DNA from 2 places in the Vreelandella sp. EE27 genome. Region 1 is predicted to be linked to the other one. Evidence: predicted binding sites of a transcription regulator. Region 1 holds the regulator's gene; the other holds the start of a gene.

Region 1 (7,486 bases):
GGCGAGCGGCGCCTTGATACCGAGCTCTTCGGCCAGCGCCTGGTGGGCCTTTTGATGGACCGCTTCGCCGTGAACTGGCAGCAGCGCCTTGGGCCTTATCCAACGATAGAGCGTTTTGAGCTCTTGCTGGGCCGGGTGGCCGGTGGCGTGGAGTTCCGGGTGATTGGTTTCGTCAAAAAGCGTCACGCCCAATTGGGTAAAGCGGCGTTTGAGCTGGGCAATCGGGCGTTCGTTGCCGGGAATGGCCTTGGCGGAGAAAATCACGTTATCGCCCGCTTCCAGGTCCATGAAGGGGTGACGCCCCTGGGCCAGGCGCTGAAGCGCTGCGCGGGGCTCGCCCTGGCTGCCCGTGGCGATCACGACGACTTCATCCGGCGGCAGGTAGCCCAAATCCTGGGGCGGGACCAGCGCCGGGAAGTCGTCCAGATAGCCAAGCCCACGGGCGACACCCACCATACGCTCCATGGAGCGGCCCATCAGGCTCACCCGCCGTCCACTCTGCGCCGCCGCCTGGCCAATTGCCCACACGCGCGCCAGGTTGCTGGCAAAGCAGGAGACCACGACGCGGCCCTTGCACGCCTTTAGCGTTCGGGTGAGGGCTTTTGCGACATCGCCTTCGCTGCCCGCGGTGCCGGGGAGCGGGGCATTGGTCGAGTCGCCGACGACGAGATCCAGCGGTGCCAGTGCCTGAAAGTGGGCGGGATTGACGCTTGGGCCGATCAGCGGCGCGGGGTCGAGCTTCCAGTCGCCGGTGTGAAGGACCCGGTAGCCCCCGGCCAGCATCATGATGGCGCAGCTTTCGGGAATCGAGTGCGTCATTAACAGATAGCGAAGCGTGAACGGGCCTTGCTCCAGCGCCTCATTGGGTTCGATCACGTGAATGGCGGCGCTGCTCAAACTGTGCTCGGCAAACTTGTGGCGTAAAAGGCCGGCGGCCAGGGGGGTGGCGTAAATCGGGCACTGCCACTTCGGCCAAAGCCAGGCGACCGCGCCGATATGGTCTTCATGGCCGTGGGTGATGTAGAGCGCCTGGGGGGTGATATCGAGCTCGGCCAGGGTCTGGGTATTGGGCACCTGAAGCGGGGCGCTGGGCAGATCCTGGCGAATCATCATGCCGCAATCAATGGCGATCCAGTGACCGTCATAACCATAAAGCGTCAGGTTCATTCCTATTTCACCACAGCCGCCAAGCGGCAGTATGCGCAAGGGTGGACGGCGGCGGGGACGAAGTTGAACGCGAGATGGATCCATTGATTATGAACAGCCTGAAAAGTAAGGCTTTAACTATACGGTAAGGCGGGGGCGGCTAACAATCATGGCGATGCCAGCCAGGCCCGCTTGCGCTACACTAGCGCCCTTGCTCAGCGCCACGACCCCCTTCATGGCGGACAAGGCCTGGCATTTTTAAAATCGTGTTTATATTGAGTGTATTTATGTCGCATTACTACCGTTTAGTGGTTTCCTGCCCGGACCAAGTGGGCATTGTGGCGCGTGTCTCCAGCTTCATCGCCCAGCACGGCGGCTCCATCACCGAGGCAAGCCAGCATTCGGATCTGCAAACGGGCCGGTTTTTCATGCGTTACGAGATTCTTGCCGATTCCATCGGTATGACCGCCGAGGCGCTCGAAGAGGCGTTCTCGCCGATCGCCAGCGCCTTCGACATGCAGTGGGCGCTGGTGGATACGCAAAAGCGGCGCAACGTGGTGATCATGGTCTCAAAAGAGTCCCACTGCCTGGTCGACCTGCTTTACCGCTGGCAGGCCGGCGAGCTCGACTGCAACATCGTGGGGATCATCTCCAACCACCCGGATATGCGCGCGCTGAGTGAGTGGTACCAGATTCCCTACTTTCACATTGCGGTCGACCCAGGCGACAAGCAGGCTTCGTTCGATGCGGTACAGGCGCAAATCGAGGCGCTCGAGGCGGACTGCATCGTGCTGGCGCGCTACATGCAGATTCTGCCGCCGGCGCTTTGTAGCCGCTACGCGGGCCAGGTCATCAACATCCATCATAGCTTTTTGCCCTCGTTTGCCGGTGCCAAGCCTTACCACCAGGCTTACGCGCGGGGCGTTAAGCTGATCGGTGCGACCTGCCACTACGTGACCGAGGAGCTGGATGCCGGCCCGATCATCGAGCAGGACATTCATCGGGTTAGCCACTGCCATACCCCGACGGATCTGGTGCGCTTTGGCCGCGACGTGGAAAAATCGGTGCTGGCGAGGGGGATTCGCTGGCATCTGGAAGATCGGGTGCTGATCGACGGCAACAAGACCGTCGTCTTTAACTAAAAAAAGCGGGGCACCGAAGTGCCCCGACTCAAGGCGGTTTTTATAGCGGGTGCGGTGCCGGGCAGCCCTACGCGAGGGCGCTGTGAATACCTCCCTGTACGCTACTTTCGCCATCCCTGGCGAAAGACCCTCGCGACGGGCTACCCGGCACGGTCAGTCAAAGTGCTTTAATTGAACCAAAAAGCGGGGGCACGCATCAGTGCCCCCGCTTTTTATGCAACGTTCAAACAGGCGAGTGGCTTAGCCGAGCGCTTGGCCGCTGCCGCCGCGAATCACGCCTACGCCCACACCTTCGATATCGAGCTGCTGGGTGCGCAGGTCGATTTCGATCGGGTCGAAGTCGCTGTTTTCAGCCAGTAGCGTTACCTGATGGCCGTCGCGCTTGAAGCGTTTGACGGTGACTTCGTCTTCAAGGCGTGCCACCACGATCTGGCCGTCGCGTACCCGCTCGGTGCGGTGCACGGCGAGCAGGTCGCCTTCCAGAATGCCGATATCTTTCATCGAAAGCCCGCGCACGCGCAGCAGGTAGTCCGCCTTGGGCGTGAAGTAGTCCGCCGGAAGCGGGCAGTAGCGGTCGATGTGCTCGGCGGCCAGAATCGGGTTGCCCGCAGCGACTTCGCCAATGATGGGCAAGCCGTTTGCCGGCGTTTCGCCGCTTTCGTTGGCAGCCGGCGCCGGCTCACTGGTTTCGGTGCCTTCCTGGTTGGGTAGGCGAATACCCCGGGAAGTGTGGCGAATGATACGAATCGCGCCTTTGCGCTCGAGGGCGCGAAGGTGTTCTTCCGCCGCGTTGGGTGAGCGAAAGCCCAAAGCCTTGGCGATCTCGGCCCGGGTGGGCGGGTAGCCAAGCTCATTCATGGTTTTAACGATAAAGTCAAAAACGTGCTGTTGACGTACTGTAAGAGGACGGGACATGTCTGACTCCAGCGTAAAAGGGTAACTAAAAAGGTGACTCGATATATATGTGTTTAAGTATACAGTATGTTCCTCTGTCCAGTATATGACTCAAGCCACGGATTATAAAGCCGTTCGGGCATCGAGTGGGGGAGTTCACCCTTTCTGGCGATTGAGACTGGCGCGTTAATGGCCTACTATTTTGCGATGTTTTAAACACTCGTTTTTCTGGAGGGCGCCATGGCGCAATCTGATACGGTCACGCGTATCCTGGATACTGCGGAGGTGCTGTTCGCTGAACGCGGCTTTGCCGAGACCTCGCTTCGTAATATCACCAGCAAGGCACGGGTGAATCTGGCCGCCGTGAACTACCACTTCGGTTCCAAGAAAGCGCTGATTCAGGCCGTATTCGCGCGCTATCTCGATCCTTTCAGCCAGCGCTTTCACGAAGCCCTGGACGCGCTGCACGAGCGCTACGGCGAGGAGGACATTCCCCTCGAAGTGCTGCTCGAAGCCATGGCGACCACGGTGCTGACGGTGCCCGCCGAGCGCAATAGCCTCAAGGTTTTCATGCGCCTTTTGGGTTTGGCCTATAGCCAGGCCCAGGGGCATCTGCGCCGCTATATTCAGCAGCAGTACGGCGATGTGTTCACCCGTTTCGTCGAGCTCGTTCGTCGGGCAACGCCGGAGCTTCCCGACGCGGAACGCTTCTGGCGGCTGCACTTCATGCTGGGCACGGTGATCTTCACGCTTTCCGGGCTCGATGCGCTGCGCGATATCGCCGCCAAGGAGTACAACGAGCAGGTCTCGGTGCGCGATCTTGTCCGGCGGCTACGCCCGGTGGTGGTTTCCGCCATGAACGCGCCGCTTCCCCCCGCTTTGGAGGAGCCTGCGTATGCTGACGCCCAATCTGGCTGATCTTCCCCCCGTCGATGGCCCTTGGCTCGAGGTCGACCTCGCCACCCAGCACCTGCGCTGCTGGCAGGGCCAGGCGGTGGTACACGAGTGCGCCGTCTCGACCGGTGAAAACGGCGTAGGGCAAAACGAGGGCAGTGGTCAGACGCCCCGTGGCTGGCACTACGTGCGCGCCGCGATCGGCGAAGGCTTGCCGGAAAATGCGGTATTTCGCGGGCGGCGCTTCACCGGGGAAGTCTTTACCCCGGAACTCGGCGCGCAGAATCCGCAGCGTGACTGGATTCTGACGCGTATTCTCTGGCTTTGCGGGCTCGAGCGCGGCGTTAACCGCGCAGGCCAGACCGACTCCCAGCGCCGCTATATCTATCTTCACGGCACGCCGCCAGACCAACCCATGGGTATAGCCGCCTCCCACGGCTGCATTCGCCTGCGCAATGACGATCTGCTCGCGGTGTTCGCTTTCGCAGCCCCAGGCACCCCGGTGTGGCTCAACGCCGCGGGGCTTTAACGCCGGATTTTGTTTAAGGCCGCCGATCGACTAGAATTGGCGGCCGTTTTATTGGATGCAAGCCGATGACGCAACCGCCAGGCCCGGTCATGCTCGACCTCGAAGGGCCCGCTATCACGCAAGCTGAAAAAGCCTTGTTGGCCGACCCCGCCGTGGGTGGGGTCATTTTGTTTGCGCGCAACGTAGAAAGTGCCGAGCAGGTCAGCGCGCTTTGCCAAAGCATTCGCCGGTTAAGGCCCGATCTGCTGCTGGGCATCGACCAGGAAGGCGGGCGCGTTCAGCGCATCAAAAAAGGCGTTACGCGGCTTCCCGCGATGGCGCGCATTGGCGAGGTCTACGCCCAAGACGCGGATGCCGGGATACAGCTGGCCATCGATGCCGGCTGGCTGCTGGGCATGGAGATGGCGGCCTGCGGGCTCGATATTAGCTTCGCCCCGGTGCTCGATGTCGAAAGCGGGGTTTCCAGCGTGATCGGCGATCGAAGCTTCAGTCAGGACCCCGAACACGTCGCCGAGCTCGGCGGACGCTTCATCCAGGGCCTGCACGAAGCGGGTATGGCCGCGGTAGGCAAACACTTTCCCGGCCACGGCGGCATCGAAGCCGACACCCATCATAGCGTTGCCGACGACCCGCGCCCGTTAAGCGAGCTCAAGGCGCGGGATCTGGTGCCTTTCACCCGCCTGGCCGCCCAGCTCGACGGCGTCATGCCCGCCCATGTGGTTTTTAGCGCTTTCGATCAGCGCCCGGCGGGCTTCTCGCCGAACTGGCTCGGAATGCTCAGAGAGTCGCTGGGCTTCAAGGGGGCGATCTTTTCCGACGATTTGACCATGGCCGGTGCCCACGTGGCCGGCGGGCCGGTGGAGCGCGCCCGCGCCGCGCTGGCTGCCGGCTGCGACATGCTGCTGGTATGTAACGATCGTGGCGCCGCGCTCGAGGTGGTCGCCCACTGTCAGGGGCTCGAGAGCAAACGCGCCGGCAAGCTTCGCTACGCCCGCGCCCGGCCGGACCTCGCGGCGTTGCCCGCGCTCAAGCGCTGGCGCCGCGCCAATGCACGCCTGGGCGAGCTGGCCGACTAGCCCGCGCCGCCTTAAACACCTTTTTCTCGTTCGAAGCGCCGATGTATCGCCGGCGCTTTTATTTTTTGAACCTTGATCGCTTGATACCGGAGCCCTTCGATGAACAAACTCGATAAAGAAGCCCTTGAATCCCTGGATTCAATGCGCGAGCTGATGGATAACGCCGACTGCCTGATCACCCAGGCGCAGGTCGAGGAAGCTCTCGATCACATGGCCGAAGCCATCACGCGGGATTTGGGTGACAAGCTGCCGGTGTTTTATTGCGTGATGAACGGCGGGCTGATCACCACCGGTCATCTGCTGACCCGGCTGGGCTTTCCGCTGGAAGTCGACTACCTGCACGCTACGCGCTACCGCAACGAACTGCGCGGCGGCGAGCTTTTCTGGCGGGTCTCGCCGGAGGTGCCGATGGCCGGGCGCCACGTGGTGATCATCGACGACATCCTCGACGAAGGCTCGACCCTGGCGGCGATTCTGGACTACTGCCAACAGGCTCAGGCGGCGAGCGTCACTACCGCCGTGCTGGTCGATAAACAGCACGACCGCAAGGCGGTGCCGGGGCTCAAGGCCGACTACTGCGGCCTGGAAGTAGCGGATCGTTACGTGTTCGGTTTCGGCATGGACTACAAGGGTTACTGGCGCAACGCCCCGGGTATCTTCGCGCCCAAGGGGCTATGAGCCTTACCCCTTTAGCGGGGCGAAAAACGCCGCGTTAGCCCGGTTTCGGCGATCATGCGCGTGGAGATCTCCTCGATCGAGAAGCGGGTGGTATCGATGAACGGAATGCCAAGCGTGCGGTAAAGCGCGCTTGCCTGCTCGACTTCCTGCACGCACTGGTCGATCGAGCTGTAACGGCTGTTGGGGCGGCGCTCGTTGCGAATGGCCGAAAGCCTTCGCGGGTCGATGGTCAGCCCGAAGAGCTTGTGGCGGTGCGGGGCGAGCACCCTGGGCAGTTTCAAGCTGCCGTCCTCGTCGAGATCGTCTTCGGTGATTGGGTAGTTGGCCGCGCGGATGCCGAACTGCAGCGCAAGATAAAGCGACGTTGGCGTTTTGCCGCAGCGCGAAACGCCGACCAGAATGACGTCCGCCTGATCGTACTGGTGGGTGCGCGCGCCGTCGTCGTTGTCGAGGGCAAAGTGCACCGAGTGGATGCGATCCATGTAGACATCGTCGCTGCCAATGGCGTGGGTTCGCCCGACACTATACGAAGAGTGGGTCTCGAGCTCTTGCTCCAGCGGCGCCAAAAAGGTCGAAAATACATCCACTTTGAAGCCCTGGGCCTGGCGAATGACGTCGCGAATTTCCTGATCGACGATGGTGTCGATGATGATCGGGCGCTGGCCGTCGCGGTTGGCGGTGGCGTCGATGATATTGGCGAGCGCCTGGGCTTTTTCGACCGAGTCGATATAGGGCTTGGTGAGCATCGTGATCTCGACGCCGCTGAATTGTGCCAAAAGGCTACGCCCCAAACTCTCGGCGGTGATCCCCGTTCCGTCGGAAATAAAAAATGCCGTACGCTTCATGCTTTTCTCCCGTTGATCACCTCGATGCGTGAAGCGCTATTCTCACCGTTGGGTGTCGCAAGCACAACGGGCCAGGCCGCTATGGAGCGGGCGACTACAGAAAGTGCCTCAATTCTCGCCGTGTTGTAAAAAACCTTCACTGACTTCGCGGTTAGACTAATGGCGAATACGAGGGGGCGGTGATAGGGTGACACGCTCAATGAAATTGACCGACCCGATCTGGCGAGCCCCGGTCTGGCGAGACCCGGTCGGGTGGTTCAACCCGCGGTCGATGATTAAAAG
Region 2 (7,486 bases), 1.9 Mb from region 1:
CGAACGGCGCCAGCCGCGACACTTCGGCATAGCGAAACGCCAGCGTCATGGCGATATGACCCGCCCCGCCAAACAGCCCGGAAAGCACCAGCAGGGCAAACTCGGTGCCGGTAAGCTCTGCCCAGCCCAACGGGAACGTGGCAAGCCCCGCCAGCGACGACACCACGATGAAATAAAACGCGATCGACCCGGCGGTTTCGGTACGCGAGATATGCCGGATGGTCAGCAGAGCGCCCGCGGTCAAAAGCGCCCCCACGGTGCCGAGCGCGTAGCCCAACAGCCGGCCGTCACTTCCGGCCCCGCTCAGTTGGGGCACCACCAGCACCGCCATACCGGCCAGCGCCAGCACGATGGCCCCGCCGCGGTAGAACGAAAATTTTTCGCCGAGTAGCAGCACGCCGCCCACCGCCATGAAGATCGGCGCCAGCTGCACCAAAAGCGTCGCCTCGGCCACCGGCAGAAAAGCGACGGCCGAAAACGAGCAAAACATCGCCGCCGCCCCAAGCCCGGAGCGCAGCAGATGCCCGAGCGGGCGCCGGGTGGCCAGCGCCCCGGGGAATTCCCGGCGGATCATCAAAAAGATGACGATGGGGATCAGCGCGAACAGCGAGCGAAAGAAGATGGACTGGCCCACCGGGACCGACTCGCTCACCGCCTTGATGCACACCAGCATGCCGGTGAACATCACCCCGGACAGCACGCGCAAGAAAATGCCCAGCCCTGGGCGGTCTTCGATTCCGGTCATGGTCGACTCGCTTTTTCTACAAAAAAGTCCCCGGCGCCAGGCACCGGGGACTTTGTACGCTAATGGCGCGCCAGGTACTCCATGGAGCACCTGGCCAACGCCGAGGCCTTCAGCTTACGGCTTCATCTCTTCGAAGAACTTCTTCACGCTGTCGAAGAAGCCGGTTTTCTTCGGCGAGTGGCTGTGGCTGTTGCTGCCGTCGAAGCTCTCCTGGAGCTGACGCAGCAGACCTTTCTGCTCTTCGTTCAAATTCACCGGGGTCTCGATCACTACCTTGCAGAGCAGATCCCCCGGCGCGCCGCCGCGAACCGGTTTGACGCCCTTACCGCGTAGGCGGAAGAGCCGCCCGGTTTGGGTTTCCGGCGGGATCTTGAGCTTCACGCGGCCATCGAGCGTCGGCACTTCGAGTTCGCCCCCCAGGGACGCATCGACGAAGTTGATCGGCACATCGCACTGCAGGTGCTTGCCGTCGCGCTGGAAGATCGGGTGCGACTTGATCGCGACCTGCACATAAAGATCGCCGGCCGGGCCGCCGTTCACGCCGCTTTCGCCTTCGCTATTCAGGCGAATACGGTCGCCGGTATCCACGCCAGGCGGAATCTTCACGGACAGCGTACGGGTCTCGCGTACGCGGCCTTCACTATTACACTTGTGGCACGGCACCTTGATCTGCATGCCGGAGCCGTGACAGGTCGGGCAGGTTTGCTGCACGGCGAAAAAGCCCTGCTGCATGCGTACCTGGCCCATGCCCTGACAGGTCGGGCAGGTTTCCTTGCTGGTACCGGGCTCGGCACCTTCACCGTCGCAGCGGTCACAGTTGATGTGGCGCGGTACGCGAATGTCGACCGTGGTACCGGCGACGGCGTTTTCCAGATCCAGCTCCAGGTTGTAGCGTAGATCCGAGCCGCGGGCCGGGGCGTTCGGGCCACGACGACGACCGCCGCCCCCACCAAAGATATCGCCGAACACGTCGCCGAAGATGTCGCTGAAGTCCCCGGCGCCACCGCCGCCGCCGAAGCCGCCACCACCATAGCCGCCGCCCTGGCCGTCTACACCGGCGTGGCCGAACTGGTCATAAGCAGCGCGCTTTTGCTCGTCGCTGAGCACTTCGTAGGCATCGGATACGTCGCGGAATCTCTCTGCGGCGGTTTCGTCATCCGGGTTACGGTCAGGGTGGAATTTTTGCGCCAGGCGGCGATAGGCCTTTTTGATCTCTTTCTGATCGGCCCCTTTTTCAACACCCAGGACTTCATAATAATCGCGCTTGGACATGGGTCCTACGCCTCCTGGTTAGGTATGCACTTGACGGTACAGGTCACGATAAACGTCCTGGCCGCGGAAACAGCAACGCGGGAGAGGGCTCCCGCGTTGCTGCTAACCTTGGCAGAAAGAGAAATTACTGCTTCTTCTGCTCGTCGTTGACTTCTTCGTACTCGGCGTCAACCACGTCGTCTTCCGGCTTGGAAGCGGTTTCTTCGCCGCCTTCGCCTTCTGCCTGAGCGCCTTCAGCCTGCTCGGCGTACATCTTCTGTGCCAGCTGGCCGGAGGCTTCGGTCAGGGCATCCAGTTTCTTCTGGATATCGTCCTGGTCGTCGGTCTTCACCGCCGCTTCGAGATCGGCAATGGCGGTTTCGATGTTCTGCTTCTCTTCATCGGTCGCCTTGTCGCCGGCTTCTTCCAGCGTCTTGCGCGTGGCGTGAATCATGCCGTCGGCCTGGTTACGCAGCTGGACCAGCGCCTCGAACTTCTTGTCTTCGTCGGCGTGGGCTTCGGCGTCGCGCACCATCTGCTCGACTTCTTCATCGGAAAGACCGCTGGAAGCCTTGATGACGATCGACTGCTCTTTACCCGTCGCCTTGTCTTTCGCGGAGACGTTCAGGATACCGTTGGCGTCCAGGTCAAAGGCAACTTCGATTTGCGGTACGCCGCGCGGTGCCGGCGGAATGTCAGCGAGATCGAAACGACCCAGCGACTTGTTCTGCGATACCTGTTTACGCTCACCCTGCACGGCGTGAATGGTCACGGCCGTCTGGTTATCATCCGCGGTGGAGAAGGTTTGCGTCTTCTTCGTCGGGATGGTGGTGTTCTTCTCGATCAGCGGCGTCATGACGCCGCCGAGGGTCTCGATACCCAGTGTCAGCGGGGTGACGTCGAGCAGCAGCACGTCCTTCACGTCGCCGCCCAGTACACCGCCCTGAATCGCGGCGCCTACGGCAACGGCTTCGTCCGGGTTGACGTCTTTACGCGCTTCCTTGCCAAAGAACTCAGCGGCTTTCTGCTGAACCAGCGGCATACGCGTTTGGCCACCGACGAGGATGACGTCGTCGATTTCAGAGGCGGAAAGACCGGAGTCCTTCAGCGCCATCTTGCACGGCTCTAGCGAACGCTGTACCAGCTCTTCGACGAGCGACTCGAGCTTGGCGCGGGTCACTTTGACGTTCAGGTGCTTGGGACCGGTGTTGTCTGCCGTGATGTAGGGCAGGTTCACGTCGGTCTGCTGGGCGCTTGAAAGTTCGATCTTGGCTTTTTCGGCGGCTTCTTTCAGGCGCTGCATGGCCAGATTGTCGCCGGAAAGGTCGATACCACTGTCGGACTTGAACTGCGCGACCAGATAGTTGATCAACGACAGGTCAAAGTCTTCGCCGCCCAGGAAGGTGTCGCCGTTGGTGGCCAACACTTCGAACTGGGTTTCGCCATCGACGTCGGCCACTTCGATGATGGAGATATCGAAGGTACCACCACCCAGGTCGTAAACCGCGATGGTCTTGTCACCGCGCGACTTGTCCATGCCGTAGGCAAGGGCCGCGGCGGTCGGCTCGTTGATGATCCGTTTGACTTCCAGACCCGCGATGCGGCCGGCGTCTTTGGTTGCCTGACGCTGGCTGTCGTTGAAGTAGGCGGGTACGGTAATGACCGCTTCGGTCACTTCTTCGCCGAGGTAGTCTTCGGCGGTTTTCTTCATCTTCTTGAGCACTTCCGCGCTGACCTGCGGCGGTGCCATTTTCTTGCCTTTTACTTCGACCCACGCGTCGCCATTATCGGCTTCGGCGATCTTGTACGGCACCATCTTGATGTCTTTTTGAACGACGTCGTCTTTGAAGCGACGGCCGATCAGACGCTTGATGGCGTACAGGGTGTTTTCCGGGTTGGTCACGGCCTGGCGCTTGGCGGCCTGACCGACCAGGGTTTCGCCGTCATCGGTATAGGCGATGATGGACGGCGTGGTGCGGCCGCCTTCGGCGTTTTCAATTACCTTGGAGCTATCACCATCGAGAACCGCCACACAAGAGTTGGTGGTGCCCAGGTCAATACCAATAATACGTCCCATAGCAAAAACCTCGAATTCGGTTGTGACAAAACTAAATGCTGTTGAGCAATCGGTGTGCGGTAACTACCGCGGGTTGGCCTTTATCTGGGGGCCGCCTTGAACTTTTCAAGGGGGGATTTTGTATTAACCCCTAACTCGATCACTCTGCTTTCTTGCTGACCACGACCATCGCCGGGCGAACCAGACGACCGTTGAGCAGGTAGCCCTTTTGCATCACGTCCATCACGGTGTTGGGCTCGAGCTCCGGGTTGGGGACCATGGTCATCGCTTCGTGCACCTGGGGGTCGAAGGGCTCGCCGTGGGGCTCCACGCTTTCGACACCAAACTTGTTCAGCACGTCCAGCTGCATTTTGAGCGTCATGGACACGCCTTCACGGTGTACGTCAGTGGCGTCTTCTTGCATGTTCTCGAGGGCTTTTTCGAGGCTGTCGACCACCGGCAGAAGCTCTTTCACGAACTTCTCGAGCGCGAACTTGCGCGCTTTTTCCGCTTCGGCTTCAGCGCGGCGACGAATGTTTTGCGCTTCCGCCGAGGCGCGCAGCGACTGGTCCTTGGCTTCGGACAAACTCTGTTCGAGCTCTTCTACCCGCGCGGCCAACACTTCGGCTTCCGGGTTATCCACGCCCTGCTCCAAAGTGTCGGTGCCCAGCGGCGACTCGTCGTCCAGCACGCCTTCCAGGTCGCCCTCGACCAAGCGCTCTTCGTCGGCCTGCTCGGTGACGTCGGCCTCCTGCTCCTGGCGGGCCAGCTCGTCATCCATGGGGGTTTGCGGTTCTTTCGCCATGCCGTACTCCTAAATGAGGTCGCGGCGCCTAATGCGGCTGCCTGATGAAACAAAGGGTTTATCGATGCGTATGCACGCTATATGGGGGCCCTGGCCGTCATCTCAAGAGGGGCATTGAAGTGAGTTATCGACTACTGTATAAAACAACAATCATTGTATAAGCATCCAGTTTCTATAGCGCCCTGCCCAGGAGGCCCTATGCTGACGCAGCTAGTGATCCAGGACTACGCCATCGTTGACCGTCTGGAGCTCGACTTGACCGACGGCATGACCGCCATCACCGGTGAAACCGGGGCGGGCAAATCCATCTTGCTTGGCGCCCTGGGGCTTTGCCTGGGCGAACGCGCCGAGGCCGGGAGCGTACGCCACGGCTGCGAGCGCACCGATCTTTCCGCCAGTTTCGACATTACCCACCTGCCCGCCGCTGCCGAGTGGCTCGAAGCGCGAGAGCTCTCGTCGGAAGAGTGCCTTTTGCGCCGCGTGGTCAGCGCCAACGGTCGCTCGAAGGCGTGGATCAACGGCCAACCGGTGACCATCGCCGATCTTAAAGCGCTGGGCGAACTGCTCATTCAGGTACACGGCCAGCACGCTCATCAAGCGCTGATGCGCGAAGAGACGCACCTTGCCCTGCTGGACGACTACGCCGGGCTCAAACCCAAGCGTCAGGCGTTGACCGAAACCTTCAAGGAGTGGCGCAGCGCCCGGGCACGGCTAAAAAAACGCAGCGAGGCCGGCAGCGAAGTCGAGGCCAAGCGTCAGCTACTGCGCTACCAGGTCGAAGAGCTCGACCAGCTGGACCTGAGTGAGGGCGAGCTGCAAACCCTGGAAGAGGAGCAGCATACGCTGGCCCACGCCGAGGAAACCATTCGCGAAACCCAGTTTGCCGTGGAGTGCTGCGAAAGCGATGAAGGCGGGGCGCTGTCACTGCTCAATCAGGCCCACGCGCGCTTGACGGCGCTTCCCGGCAGCGACAAGGGCGTGCTGGCCAATACGCTTGCCATGCTCTCAGATGCCCGCATTCAGGTAGAGGAAGCCGCCAGCGAGCTCTCCCACTTCGCCAGCGCCAAAGAGCTTGACCCGGAGCGCCTGGCTTGGGTGGACGAGCGCCTGACCGATGTTCACCGCATCGCACGCAAGCACCACATCGCCCCGGAAGAGCTCTGTGCGCTTCACAAAGCGCTTGCCCAGGAATTCGCCCAGCTCGAGGCGAGCGACGAAGACATCGAGGCGTTAAGCGGCCAGGTGGCCGAGTACCGCGAGCGCTACCGCCAGGAGGCCAAAGCGCTCTCCGAGGCGCGCCAGAAAGCCGCCATCAAACTCGGCAAGGAAGTCCAGCAGCAGTTGGCGTTTTTGGCCATGGGCAAGGCGCGCTTCGAGGTGGCCGTTTCCTCACGTGAAACGCCCAGCCAGGAGGGCCTGGACCAGGTGCAGTTCTTGATCAGCGCCAATCCGGGCCAGCCGGCCAAGCCGCTCACCAAAGTGGCTTCCGGCGGTGAGCTTTCGCGCATCAGCCTGGCGATCCAGGTCGTGGCGGCCAGCCACTCCACCATCCCAAGCCTGGTCTTCGATGAAGTGGACGTGGGGATTTCCGGTGCCACGGCGGAAATCGTCGGTCAACTGCTGCGCAAACTGGGCGAAAAAGGCCAGGTCATGACCGTCACCCACCTGCCCCAGGTCGCCGCCCAGGCGCACCAGCATCTGCATATCGAAAAGCAAGCCAAGCGCGACAGCACCCTGACCCACATGGCGCTACTCGACGATCAGGGCCGGGTGAGCGAGCTGGCACGCATGCTGGGCGGCGTAAAACTCTCCGAGCAAACCCTGGCCCACGCCCGGGAGATGCTCAACGCCAGCCAGCGCCCAACGCACTAGCGGCTAAAAGCCTGCCGCGCCCGAAACCAAAAGCGCCCCGACTGCGATAGCAGCCGGGACGCTTTTGTGAGCGCTGCGGTTCGTTGAATCAATCAAACCGCTTGAAGGAGTGCGCGTTACGCCTTGGGGCGTACGTACAGCACCAGCGCATGGTCGATCAGCTCGAAGCCGTGCTCTTCGGCGATCTCTTGCTGACGACGCTCGATGATTTCATCGACGAACTCGATGATCTCACCGCTTTCCAGGCACACCATATGGTCGTGATGGTCTTCCTGGGTCATTTCGAACACTGCGTGGCCGCCGTCGAAATTGTGACGAATCACAAGACCCGCCGACTCGAACTGAGTCAGCACACGATAGACGGTTGCCAGGCCCACATCCTCACCCGCATCGATCAGTGTTTTATACACTTCTTCTGCGCTAAGGTGGTGTTGGCCCGAAGCATTTTCGAGAATCTGGAGAATCTTGACACGCGGCAGGGTCACTTTTAGCCCGGCTTTGCGTAGTTCATGGTTCTGATCGGCCATGGTTGCTCTTCGCAGTAACAGGTTAGGTCGGGTATGATCGACCGAAACCACGATAGTGAAGAACAGGCCCAAATGCAAAAATTGACTCGTATCATTACGCTTTCCGTTGCCCTGACCGTCGTCAGCGGCTGTAGCTACGTCGGCGTTTACAAGCGCGACATCCCTCAAGGCAACCTGGTGACCCAGGAAATGGTCAGCCAGCTGCAGCCCGGCATGACCCAGGAGCAGGT

What was found. The regulator LexA, encoded in region 1, represses DNA repair genes until DNA is damaged. The targets are predictions, from matches to a motif close to TACTGTNTANNTANACAGTA.
Region 2: the regulator LexA is predicted to act here: its motif matches at 4,990-5,009, upstream of recN (DNA repair protein RecN).

The regions. Positions count from the first base shown of each region.
Region 1 covers NZ_OZ309109.1:1,665,696-1,673,181, forward strand. The annotation lists gene ACWHVV_RS08075 (ribonuclease J) at 1-1,167, opposite strand, end outside; gene purU (formyltetrahydrofolate deformylase) at 1,434-2,288, shown strand; gene lexA (transcriptional repressor LexA) at 2,529-3,203, opposite strand; gene ACWHVV_RS08090 (TetR/AcrR family transcriptional regulator) at 3,423-4,100, shown strand; gene ACWHVV_RS08095 (L,D-transpeptidase family protein) at 4,078-4,605, shown strand; gene nagZ (beta-N-acetylhexosaminidase) at 4,671-5,681, shown strand; gene ACWHVV_RS08105 (hypoxanthine-guanine phosphoribosyltransferase) at 5,781-6,359, shown strand; gene ppsR (posphoenolpyruvate synthetase regulatory kinase/phosphorylase PpsR) at 6,371-7,204, opposite strand.
Region 2 covers NZ_OZ309109.1:3,542,393-3,549,878, forward strand. The annotation lists gene ACWHVV_RS16640 (DMT family transporter) at 1-745, opposite strand, end outside; gene dnaJ (molecular chaperone DnaJ) at 860-2,017, opposite strand; gene dnaK (molecular chaperone DnaK) at 2,142-4,073, opposite strand; gene grpE (nucleotide exchange factor GrpE) at 4,213-4,857, opposite strand; gene recN (DNA repair protein RecN) at 5,056-6,729, shown strand; gene fur (ferric iron uptake transcriptional regulator) at 6,846-7,256, opposite strand; gene ACWHVV_RS16670 (outer membrane protein assembly factor BamE) at 7,329-7,486, shown strand, end outside.